DNA from 3 places in the Eubacterium sp. MSJ-33 genome. Region 1 is predicted to be linked to each of the others. Evidence: predicted binding sites of a transcription regulator. Region 1 holds the regulator's gene; each other region holds the start of a gene.
The links. The regulator LexA, encoded in region 1, represses DNA repair genes until DNA is damaged. The targets are predictions, from matches to a motif close to CNAACANNTGTTNG.
Positions count from the first base shown of each region.

Region 2: the regulator LexA is predicted to act here: its motif matches at 2,276-2,289, upstream of uvrB (excinuclease ABC subunit UvrB).
Region 3: the regulator LexA is predicted to act here: its motif matches at 2,552-2,565, upstream of recA (recombinase RecA).

Region 1 is NZ_CP076562.1:644,304-648,584, reverse strand. It holds gene KP625_RS02995 (HD-GYP domain-containing protein) at 1-970, shown strand, start outside; gene KP625_RS02990 (hypothetical protein) at 991-1,320, shown strand; gene lexA (transcriptional repressor LexA) at 1,398-2,024, opposite strand; gene hisZ (ATP phosphoribosyltransferase regulatory subunit) at 2,218-3,426, shown strand; gene hisG (ATP phosphoribosyltransferase) at 3,436-4,074, shown strand; gene hisD (histidinol dehydrogenase) at 4,120-4,281, shown strand, end outside.
Region 2 is NZ_CP076562.1:2,269,873-2,274,153, reverse strand. It holds gene KP625_RS10645 (hypothetical protein) at 1-163, opposite strand, end outside; gene uvrB (excinuclease ABC subunit UvrB) at 220-2,211, opposite strand; gene KP625_RS10635 (Dabb family protein) at 2,413-2,712, opposite strand; gene KP625_RS10630 (helix-turn-helix domain-containing protein) at 2,776-3,129, opposite strand; gene KP625_RS10625 (glycosyltransferase family 2 protein) at 3,445-4,281, opposite strand, start outside.
Region 3 is NZ_CP076562.1:773,847-778,127, forward strand. It holds gene rny (ribonuclease Y) at 1-823, opposite strand, end outside; gene KP625_RS03525 (regulatory protein RecX) at 1,025-1,519, opposite strand; gene recA (recombinase RecA) at 1,488-2,516, opposite strand; gene KP625_RS03535 (helix-turn-helix domain-containing protein) at 2,901-3,647, shown strand; gene KP625_RS03540 (GH36-type glycosyl hydrolase domain-containing protein) at 3,650-4,281, opposite strand, start outside.

The sequences.
Region 1 (4,281 bases):
ACCTGTGACAAAGCATATTGTCATTATCTGTGTCTGTCTGATTGCAACACTGATGCTGACACTTTTGTCAACGTATGCATATCCAATCATGTTGTTCCCAATTCTTTTGGCATCACTTTATTATAACCAGACACTTGTTCTGTTTGCATCACTGCTGATGTCATGCGGTATTGTTGTATCTAATTATTTTTCATACCGTTTTTCAAATGTATTTATTGGATTTCCGTGCGAGACGTTCGAAGAGGCAATGTTATCTTATGTGGTTCCGCAGATTGTGGTTGTATTCGGACTTTCTGTTGCTGCATATTTTATTGTACAGCGAAATTCCATGATGATTAATTCGGCAATCAATATGGCGGTTACTATGCAGGATAACCAGACGGGGCTTATCTTCTCGTTTGCGGAGATCAGCGAGAGTAAATCGAAGTTTACCGGGGAACATATCAAGCGTGTTGCAGCCTATATGCGTGTATTAGCGAAGGCATCCGGTTTTGATGATGAATATGTGGAGATGGTATCAACGGCATCAATGATGCACGATATCGGTAAACTGATGATCAGCGAAGAAATTCTTGATAAACCGGATAAGCTGACGGACGAAGAATATCAGATTATGAAGAATCATGTCTTATATGGAGAGGCACTTCTGGAGAAATGTCCGGGTGAATTGATGCATCTGGCGTGCGTTCTGGCGAAAGAACATCATGAACGCTGGGATGGAACCGGCTATCTAGGTATGAAGGGCGAGGAAATTGCTTATATCAGCCGCCTGATGGCAGTTTGTGATGTGTTTGATGCATTGACCTCTGACAGATATTATAAGAAGGGCTGGTCGTTGGAAGATACGTTTGATGAGATTATTCGGTTATCGGGCAAGAGCTTTGATCCGAAGGTTGTCAAATTATTCATTCAGCATTTTGATGAATTCAAAGAGATACATAACCGTATACCGGACAAGCAAAAATACTAAAGAGAAATGGAGTACCTGCTATGTATAAAATTATGAATGCATACATGAGCAAGGTTCAGCTACAATCGGGACCGGAACTGCAGCAAAGACTTTGTGACATTGTAAATAGTATAAAAGAGATTAAGAGTTTTTCGGTCACAGAACACTTTAAACAATTTGCGATTAATATGAAACTGCAGTCGTTCTCTGTGGAAAAAGCAGCGGCAGTTTTTCATGAATTGCAAGGGAAGATTGCGAGTCCTTATTCGGCATTTTATGTCCGGTTTAACGAGGGAAGATGTGTACGATACCGGTTTATTACATGTAGGGAAGATAAACAGGGGATTTACTGTGATTTTATATTCAGTTAGATAGTATAGTAAGTAAAAAGACAGATTTCATTAGATATGAAATCTGTCTTTTGTATTAATGAAGTTAAATTCTATAATTAGAATGTTCGGAAAAGACCAATGACCTTTCCAAGAATCTGAAGTTCTCCGTCCTGTACGATGATAGGATCCATCGTATCATTTTCCGGCTGTAACCGATAATAACCGGATTCTTTGTAGTAGGTTTTTACGGTTGCGGAATCATCAATCAGAGCAACAACCATCTCTGTATTTCTTGCAGTCTGAGCTTCTTCACACATAACCAAATCCCCGTCGAAGATACCGGCATTGATCATACTGTCGCCTTTGACCTTTAACATGAATGTATTTTTCCCGTTCGCGTGCAGATATTCCGGTGGAATTGGAAAATACCCTTGAATGTTCTGCTCTGCAAGAATTGGTTCCCCACAGGTGACAGTACCGACAATCGGTACATTGATAACTTCTCTTCTGGAAAGATTAAATTCATCATCCAAGATTTCAATTGCGCGTGGTTTAGTTGGATCTTTGCGGATATATCCTTTTTCCTCCAATGATTCCAGATGTGCATGAACAGAAGAGGTGGATTTTAAATGAACTGCCTCACAAATCTCCCGTACAGCAGGTGGATAGCCCTTTTGCAAGATGCATTCTTTTAGATATTCCAATATTTCCCGCTGTTTATCAGTCAGGTTTCGATTCGCCATATCATATCCCCTTTCTTTCGATTTATAAACTAAAACTATGATAGCATAGAATACAAAAAAATGCAAACAAATGTTCTGCTTTCCGTTTCAAAACAAAAAACATCGGAAAAACTTTGAATTTTCGTAAGAAATGCAGTATAATATCCTAGACTTTGTATGTCGTTAGAAATGAGATATAAAAGGAGAGCAGGTTTTGAACGAAAAGTTATTACATACACCCGAGGGCGTCCGGGATATCTACGATGCCGAGTGTAAGAAGAAAAAGAAAGTGATTTCACGGATTCATCATGTGTTAGAGCTGTACAGTTATCAGGACATTGATACACCGAGTTTTGAATATTTTGATATTTTTAATATGGATAAGGGGTCTGCAGCTTCCAATGAAATGTATAAGTTTTTTGACCGCAATAACAATACATTGGTTCTGCGTCCGGACATCACACCAAGTATCGCAAGAAGCGTCGCAAAATATTATCCCGAGGAACAGCTTCCGATTCGTCTTTGCTATTCAGGAAATACATTTTTGAATACACATCAGCATCAGGGAAAGCTTTCTGAGTTTACTCAGATTGGTGGGGAACTTATCAATGATGACAGTTCTGCTGCCGATGCAGAGATTATTGCCTGTGTGATTCATTGCCTGCTTGCAGCGGGCTTAAAGGAGTTCCAGATTGAAATTGGCGAAGTTGAATTTTTCAAGGGGATGATTGAAGAAGCTGGGCTGGACGATGAGACAGAACAGCGAATCAAGGAGTACATTCATTCAAAGAATTTCTTTGGTTTGACAGAATTTGTGAATACACTGGAAATTCCGGAGGAACGCAAGGTTGCTTTGAAAAGCTTTGAGAGTCTGTTTGGTGGTCTGGATATGCTTGATTATGCAGAAAAGCTTGTGACAAATGATGCATCGTTGGAAGCGATTGCACGTATGCGGAAGGTATATAATGCGCTTACAAGTTATGGGTATGAAAAATACATCAGCTTTGATCTGTCTATGATTAACCGATTTAATTATTATACCGGAATTGTGTTCCGCGGTTATACATACGGAACAGGAGATGCAATCGTTAAGGGTGGCCGTTACAACAACCTAATGGAGAAATTTGGTAAGAAAGCTCCATCTGTTGGATTCGCGATTTATGTCGATGATTTGATGAGTGCAATCGCCAGAAATAAGATTGATGTAGGACTTGATTATTCCAATGTACTTGTTCTGTACAAAGAGGAAAATCAAAAGGACGCAATTGCATATGCATGTAAGCTGCGTGCTGAAGATCAGAAGGTGGAACTTGTTCGGATGTCCAGACGACATGATTTGCAGGAGTATATTGATTATGCACATAAGATGCATTTTGCAAAATTATGTTACTTTGAGGCTGCGGATAAGATTACAGAATATTAAGGAGAGACTATGCGTTATTTAACATTTGCATTGGCAAAGGGACGTCTTGCCAAAAAGACACTTGCGATGTTTGAACAGATGGGTATCACCTGTGCAGAGGCAAAAGATCCCGATACAAGAAAATTGATTTTTACAAATGAGGAGTACAAAATCCGATTTTTCTTAGCAAAAGCGTCCGATGTACCAACGTATGTGGAGTATGGAGCAGCGGATATCGGTGTTGTTGGAAAGGATACAATCATGGAAGAAGGCCGTAATCTGTACGAGGTTATGGATCTTGGCTTTGGAAAGTGCCGGATGTGCGTATGCGGACCGGCATCTGCACGGGAATTGCTTTCTAAAAATGAAATTATCCGTGTGGCGAGTAAATATCCGAATATTGCAAAGAATTATTTTAGTGAGAAGAAAAACCAGACAGTGGAGATTATCAAGCTGAACGGTTCAGTGGAGCTGGCACCACTTGTGGATCTGTCGGAGGTAATCGTGGATATTGTGGAGACTGGTTCAACTTTACGGGAAAATGGATTGGAAGTTTTAGAAGAAATCTGTCCGCTTTCTGCACGTGTGGTTGTCAATCAGGTCAGTCTCAAGATGGAACATGAGAGAATCCGGAAGCTGTTAAATGATTTGAATGAGATTATTCACTAGAAATGGTGCAGTAAGTATATGTAAGTACATAAGGAGGCTTTTAAGATGCGTATTGTAAAGTTGACAGAAGATACCAAGAAAGACATTTTGACCAATCTCTTGAAGCGTAGCCCGGATAATTATGGAAGCTATGAGGAGACCGTAAAGAATATCGTTTCTGATATTCATGACAGAAGAGATGCAGCATTATTTGAATATACTGAGAAG
Region 2 (4,281 bases), 1.3 Mb from region 1:
GCATGCACATCTTCTTTCTTCTCTTCTTTTTCTTCATCTGCTGTACAAACTTCGCTTCCTCTTCTATGCAGATTGCATCCTCCTCATCTAAGATTTCTGCAACCTCTTCCATTGCAATTCCTTTTCTTCTTGAGATCTCCTCAATCAATTCATCTCTTTCCATCGCAAGCTCCTCCTTATTATTTATTTTAGACTTAGTATAACTAAAACAATTGTAAACTAATCATCATAATCCCGCAAGGCAATCTTTAATTCCTTCAACTCATCACGAAGCACTGCTGCCTCCTCAAAGTTTAGCTCCATCGCCGCCTTGTTCATCTTCTTCGTCAGACGTGCGATCTCGGCATTCAATTCCTTCTTCGTCATAGATTCCGGATCTTTCTCGCGTTCTTTCTTCGTAGTCACACTCTCACCCGTGTCCAGACTGATCAGATCACGGATATCCTTCTTGATACTCTGCGGTGTAATGCCATGTTCCTTGTTATAGGCATCCTGAATCTTCCGTCGTCGGTTCGTCTCATCAATCGCATGCCGCATCGAATCCGTGATTGTATCTGCATACATGATAACATGTCCATCCACATTACGCGCAGCTCGTCCAATCGTCTGCACAAGCGATGTCTCCGAACGTAAAAAGCCTTCCTTATCCGCATCCAGAATCGCAACAAGTGTAATCTCCGGGATATCAAGTCCCTCACGAAGCAGGTTGATTCCGACCAGCACATCAAATACGCCCATTCGAAGATCCCGCACGATCTCCAATCGTTCCAGTGTATCAATATCCGAATGCAGATATTTGACCTTGATATCAAGCTGCTTCATATAATCGGTCAAATCCTCTGCCATACGCTTTGTCAGCGTCGTAACTAATATCTTATTGCCCTTTGCAACCTCTTTGTTGACTTCTGATACGAGGTCATCCACCTGTCCTTCGATCGGCCGTACTTCTACTTCCGGATCTAACAGTCCGGTCGGACGGATGATCTGCTCGACACGATTCTCCTCATGTTCCTTCTCATAATCCGACGGTGTTGCCGATACATATAAGATCTTATCAATCTTTGATTCAAACTCCTGAAAATTCAGCGGACGGTTATCAAGTGCCGACGGCAGACGGAATCCATAATCAACCAACGTCGTCTTTCTGGAACGGTCACCCGCATACATGCCTCGCACCTGTGGCAACGTGATATGCGACTCATCCACGATGATCAGATAATCCCCATCAAAGAAATTGAGCAGTGTGTTCGGTGTGGCACCCGGCTTCATGCCCGCCAGTATCCGGGAATAATTCTCGATACCAGAACAAAAGCCCGTCTCCTGCAGCATCTCCATATCAAACTCCGTCCGCTCACGGATACGCTGTGCTTCTAACAGCTTGTCATTCTCCTTGAAATACGCCACCTGCTGTTTTAATTCTTCTTCAATCTCCACGATCGCATGCTTCATCTTCTCCGGGGCAACAACATAATGCGATGCCGGGAAGATACACGCAAAAGAGAGCGCACGTTTAATCTCTCCGGTCAGCGGATCAAACTCCACGATCCGGTCAATCTCGTCACCGAAAAACTCGATTCGAATACCGTCTTCAAACGTCGATACCGGAAGAATATCCACGATATCGCCCTTCACGCGGAAAGTTCCACGCGTAAAATCCATCTCATTCCGCGTGTACTGAATATCGATCAACTGCCGGATCAGTTCATCCCGATCCTTCTCCATCCCCGGTCGAAGCGAAAGCATCATGTTCTTATATTCTTCCGGATCACCCAAGCCATAGATACACGATACCGAAGACACAACTACGACATCCTTCCGCTCAATCAGTGCAGATGTCGCACTATGCCGCATCTTATCGATCTCGTCGTTGATAGCGGAATCCTTCGCAATATACGTATCTGTCGACGGCACATATGCCTCTGGCTGGTAATAATCGTAATACGATACGAAATATTCCACCGCATTATGCGGAAAGAAAGCCTTAAACTCACTGTAAAGCTGTGCCGCCAAAGTCTTATTGTGCGATATGATAATCGTCGGTTTATTTAATTTGGCGATGACATTTGCCATCGTAAATGTCTTTCCGGAACCTGTGACACCGAGCAGCGTCTGGCATTTCTTTCCCTCCTGAAATCCCTTCACCAGTCCTTCAATCGCCTCCGGCTGATCTCCGGTCGGTGCATATTCCGATACTAATTCAAAATGGTCCATGCTGTTCTCCAGTTTCTAATACATGCTATACAAGTCATTCTATCACATCTCTTTTTATTTGTATAGAACAAATGTTCTTTTTCTGATAAAATGCACATGAAAATCCATATCATCCCCATCGCACCAGCTTCCGCGCTCAATAAAAATAACGGGAATATACTACTCTCCCGTTATTCTCTGCGTTTTCTTCTATTTTATTCCCTACAGTTCATAGTCCATGCACATACGCACGTCTGTATATGGACGCACATAAGTATTTGCAACTTCCACATGTGCCGGATGCTTCTGATAACCTTTCAGCATCTCTTCATTCTCCAGCGTTGTATCAAGCATTACCTCTGCATTCGAAGATGCAAGCGGGTTAATTCTTACATGTACTTCCAGAAGTCCCGGCACTTTTCCGGTCAATCCTTCCAGATGTTCCTTCATGTTCGCAAGAATCTTCGCTTTTTCGTCTGCATCTGTCTCTTTCAATGTCCATAAAATAATATGTTTTACCATAACTGCCTCCCATATTCGTTTGCTTTCTTCTATAGGAATAACACACGACTTTGCGGCTGTCAACTAATTAGTTTTATCATCTAATCCATATGCTCTCCGCATTTCCCGGATTCCATCAATCATCTTGGCAAGATAGTTCATTTCTTCCGCCGAAAAATCTCTTGTCATCGTCTCAATACGAAACCGATTGCCAGTTACCTCATCTTCCGCTAATATAAAATCCGCATTCACATGCAGATATTTGCACATATTATTGAATATCTCACAGGAAAACCCTTTTCTTCCGCTCTCGATCTCATACAGGAACTTCGATGAAATATTAATCTGTTCTGCCATATGCTCTCTGGTAATTCTCTGTCGTTCACGTTCTCTTTGAAATTTTGCTCCTATGCGCTCATAAAAAGCACGATCCTGCATGTTTTACACCTCGTTTTCAATCTGCCTGATTTTTACTCACTTAGAATTTTGGGATTTTTTTCGATTCTGAATCATCATATATACCAAAATTTCTAAAATTAAAATCACGAATACCAGGCATCCGCATGCAAGATATAGTTTTAACGACATCCGCACCATTTTATGCATTTCCCAGCCTTTCCGTGACAATTATTATTTTTATTCTCACATATTGACATCTTGCATAAAACCAGCTATAGTTCCTGTTTTTACATCTATTTGTATGATTGTATACAAAAAAACCGGCTGAATCCATCAACCGGCTTTTGATAACATTTATCTATTCTTTATATAATCAATTCCTATCCGTTCACTTATAATATAGCGCGGACGATGTTTCACCTCCATATAGATTTTACCAATATATTGTCCTATTACGCCAAGACAAACCAATTGTACTCCGCCTATAAAACATACAATACAGGTAGTACTCGCCCAACCTGCAACCGTTCTTCCAAGAAACTGTGCAACAACCGCCCAGACCGCCCCGACAAAACTAAGGATCGATACAATGATCCCAATTGCCATTATCATTGTCAACGGTCGGGTACTAAGGCTTGTAATTCCATCAAATGCAAGCCCCATCATCTTGCGAAACGGATAATGGCTTTCTCCCGCTATCCGTTCATGTCTCTTATAATATACAGATGTGCTTTTAAAACCAACCAAAGGAATCATCCCCCGCAGGAATAAATTCACTTCTTCAAACTTAGAAAACTCCTGTAATACACGCGACGAAATCAATCTATAATCTGCATGATTATAGACAGTTTCCACACCCATAGCACTTAGAACTTTATAAAAACTCTGCGCTGTAAATCGTTTAAAAAAACTGTCTGTAGACCTGTCATTCCGCACACCATACACAACTTCTGCACCATCGTGATATGCATCTATCATGTCTTCCATCGTAGCAATATCATCCTGCCCATCACAATCGATAGATATTGTAATATCTGCCTTATCTTTGACCTCCATCAGCCCCGCCAAAACAGCATTCTGATGCCCTCGATTCCGGCTCTGACAAATTCCCATGTAATGTTTATCGGACTCTGCCAGTCCACATATGATTGACCATGTTTCATCCTTACTGCCATCATTCACAAACAATAT
Region 3 (4,281 bases), 130 kb from region 1:
CACGCATCATGGTCTCAACTTCTTTTTGAGCCTTCTCAACCATCTCTTCAATACGTGCCGGATGGATTCTTCCATCCACAATCAGCTTCTCAAGTGCGATTCTGGCTACTTCTCTACGAACCGGATCAAAACTTGAAAGCAAAACTGCTTCCGGTGTATCATCAATAATTAAATCAACACCTGTCATAGTCTCCAAAGTACGAATATTTCGTCCTTCACGTCCTATGATTCTTCCCTTCATCTCATCATTAGGCAACTGTACTAAGGATATCGTTGTCTCTGATACATGATCAACCGCACATTTCTGAATGGCTGTCACAACGTAATCCTTTGCCTTCTTATCTGCTTCTTCTTTTGCTCGTGTTTCTAATTCTTTGATCATGACTGCTGTTTCATGTTTAACTTCGTCTTCAACAGTCTTTAATAAGTATTCCTTTGCTTGTTCAGAGGTTAATCCAGAAATTCTTTCCAGTTCCTGAGTTCTTTTTGCTTCCAAATCTGAAACTTCCTGCTTCAGCTTTGTGAGTTCTGCTTCTTTACGTGATAATGAAGCTTCCTTCTTCTCTACGGCTTCGGTCTTTCGATCAAGATTTTCCTCTCTGGAAAGAACACGTTTTTCCATACGCTGAAGTTCATTCCGACGATCCTTGACTTCTTTGTCAATCTCATTCTTCGTCTTCATGGCTTCTTCCTTCGCCTCAAGAAGTGTCTCACGTTTCTTTGCCTCCGCAGCTTTCAGTGCTTCATCTATAATCTCTCTAGCCTTATCCTCTGCTTTACCAAGCTTTGCTTCTGCCACATTCTTACGATACGCAATAGCCAGAAACCAGGTAACGAGAATTGCAACCACGAGTATTACAGCGAAAATCACATACTTGATTGCTTCGTCTGACAACTCAGGAGCACCTCCTTATTTAGTTTTGTTGCATAACTACAACACTTAAATATTATACTTTTTTTATACTAGTGTCAAGGAATACTTTGTTTTTTTTATGCAATTTGTAAGAAAAAAACGAATACTTTTCTATATTTTTTCAATATTTTTTCTATATTCTGACACTGCTCTGCGAATATCCTCATACCTAAATCCCCGGCGTGCGAAGAAAGAATACATGCGCCTCATCTGTCCCGCATCTGTAAAATTCAGGTTACCATAACGTCTTTCCAGTAAATCGTAAATGGTCTCCGCTTCGTCCGGCACCAGTTCTGTACACAATTCTCGCGTCATCTCGGAGTCTACCCCTTTACCGGATAATTCCATTGTAATGCGCCGTCTGCCTTTTCCCCGCATCTGACTTCGAATATAGGATGTGGCATATCGTTCATCATTGATATAGCCATAAGACATCAACTTCTCGATGGTCTCTGTAATCTCCGCTTCCTCATATCCCTTCTCTGTCAATTTATCACAAAGTTCCTTCCGGGAACGATCCCGGAAGGTAAGATAGTAAATTGCTGTATCAAATGCACTGTATGTAGTTGGTTGCTTATGACTCTTCGTTCTCTGTCTGTTCTGCATCTACGCCAATCCCACACTTATTTCGTACCTGCTGCTCGATCTCTTCCATCACTTCCGGATTATTCGCAAGATAGAGCTTTGTATTCTCACGTCCCTGTCCGATCTTCTCACCATTGTAAGAGTACCACGCACCTGCCTTGTTGATGATATCATGCAAAACAGCCAGATCCAGAATATCACCTTCCTTGGAAATACCCTTACCAAACATAATATCAAACTCAGCTTCCTTAAATGGTGGCGCAACCTTATTCTTTACAACTTTGACTCTTGTACGGTTACCAACGACTTCGCCGCCAACCTTCAGTGTCTCAATCCGACGTACATCCAGACGAACGGATGCATAGAACTTCAATGCACGTCCACCGGTTGTTGTCTCCGGGTTACCAAACATCACGCCTACCTTCTCACGAAGCTGATTAATAAAGATAACCACACAATTGGACTTACTGATAATTCCGGTCAGCTTCCGAAGTGCCTGAGACATCAATCTCGCATGCAGACCAACATGTGAATCACCCATCTCTCCGTCAATCTCTGCCTTCGGTACAAGTGCTGCCACAGAGTCCACAATAATTACATCTACCGCACCGGAACGAACCATCGTCTCTGTAATCTCCAATGCCTGCTCACCGTTATCCGGCTGTGAAATATACAGGTTATCAATATCAACGCCAATGTGAGCCGCATAAGTCGGATCGAGTGCATGCTCTGCATCAATAAATCCTGCAATACCACCCATCTTCTGTACTTCTGCAACAACATGCAATGCAACCGTTGTCTTACCACTTGACTCCGGGCCATAAATCTCAATAATACGTCCTCTTGGCATACCGCCGAGTCCAAGTGCCAGATCCAGACTCAGAGAACCTGTCGGAACTACATCAATTCCCATATTTGCGGACTGATCTCCGAGCTTCATCACAGAACCCTTACCATACTGCTTCTCAATCTGCGCCAGTGCCGCATCCAATGCTTTCATCTTTTCTTCGCTTGCCATACCATAAACCTCCGTTATCTTCCATCTATGTTATCAAAACATATGTTCGTTTCGTTTGTTCTACTATACTACACTTCTGTTCGAAAAGTCAACAGGAAATTCGAACATTTGTTCATTTTATTATCTCTTTTGTAAATCGAAACAATGCGCTGTGAAAATTGTACCTTATACATTCTACAAAGTAAAGCAATTATTTGTAGCATTTTGTTCGATTGTACCTGATCAAAATCTCTGATATAATACATTATAATTATTATAACACATGTCACCACGCGCCAGCGTGATGACCTACGCACGCATCAGCGTGCTTCATTATAACATTAAGATTTAAAACACTATTATTACATTAATCATATCTATAACTTTCAATCTGACGAGGAAAATATGAAAATTAATCAGCAATTATATCGAGATTATTTATTCAAGGATAAAACGGTGTTACGTGCCCAATACGATCCTGAATTAGAATTCTACGCTACAATTAAATCCGGCAATACAGAAAAGACCAAAGAACTTTGCCTTACACCTTTCACCGAAAAAAAAGGACTTGGGGAACTAGCTGTCACACATTTACAAAGTATGAAATATCATTTTGCCATCACTATGGCTATGCTCGCCCGTTACTGCATAGAAGGCGGACTTGATTTATCCACCTCCTATACCATCAGTGATTTCTATATCCGTAAAGCTGATCACGTCCGAAACACAGCAGAATTAAATGCTTTGCATATGACGGCCTGTATGGACTATGCTAAGCGTATGAAAAACCTGCGCACGGGAAAAATCACATCGAAACCAATTGCAAAATGTATTGATTATATTTATGATCACCTGCATACAAAAATCACATTAACCGAGCTTGGAGAATTAACTGAACTTAACCCGTCATATCTTTCCAGACTTTTTCACAAGGAAACAGGCATGTCACTTCTAAAATATGTTCAACATACAAAAATTGAAACAGCGAAAAATATGTTGCTATATTCTTCCTACTCTGTTGCAGAGATTGCATCTATTCTGGCTTTTTCTGATCAGAGCTATTTTTCTGAGATATTTAAAAAACAAACAGGACTGACACCAAAGCAGTATCAGTCCATGTATTTAAATACCTCTGGTCTTACAAATCATTAAACCTATGACATATATAAGACTATCCGGTTTTCTGATGTCAGCCACTCTTCCTTGATGTAATTATCTCGAAGAGCCAGACCATTTAGTTCCATACTTTTAAATCCTGTTTCTACATGGTTTGGATTTTTTACTTCAATGTGTAAATATTTTCCACGGAAATCTTTCTCGATAACAAATCCATCCCACTCGGCAGGAATTGATGGTGCAATCCGAAGTCCATAGAAATCAGGTCTCATACCAAGAATACCTTCCACACTTCCAACCATGACAGTAGATGCAGTTCCTGTCAGCCAGTGCACATGTGAACGTCCAAAATGAGGACTTGCCTTACCTTCTGTAAATTGACCATAGCAATAAGGTTCAAGCTTTCTTACTTCTGCTTTATCGTTCTGTGCTGCCGGTGAATTCTCCATATAATACTCAAACGCACGGTTTCCATGTCCAAGTAATGCTTCGGCCAGAATCAACCACCCCTGAGACTGAGAGAAAATACCAGCATTTTCCTTTACACCCTGATTATAGATAACCGCCAGAGCGCCATCAAATGCATGCGCATGATATGGCGGATCCATAAGCACGGCACCAAATGCTGTATTTAACTGTTTATGCACATTCTCCATCGCAGTTTCAGCCT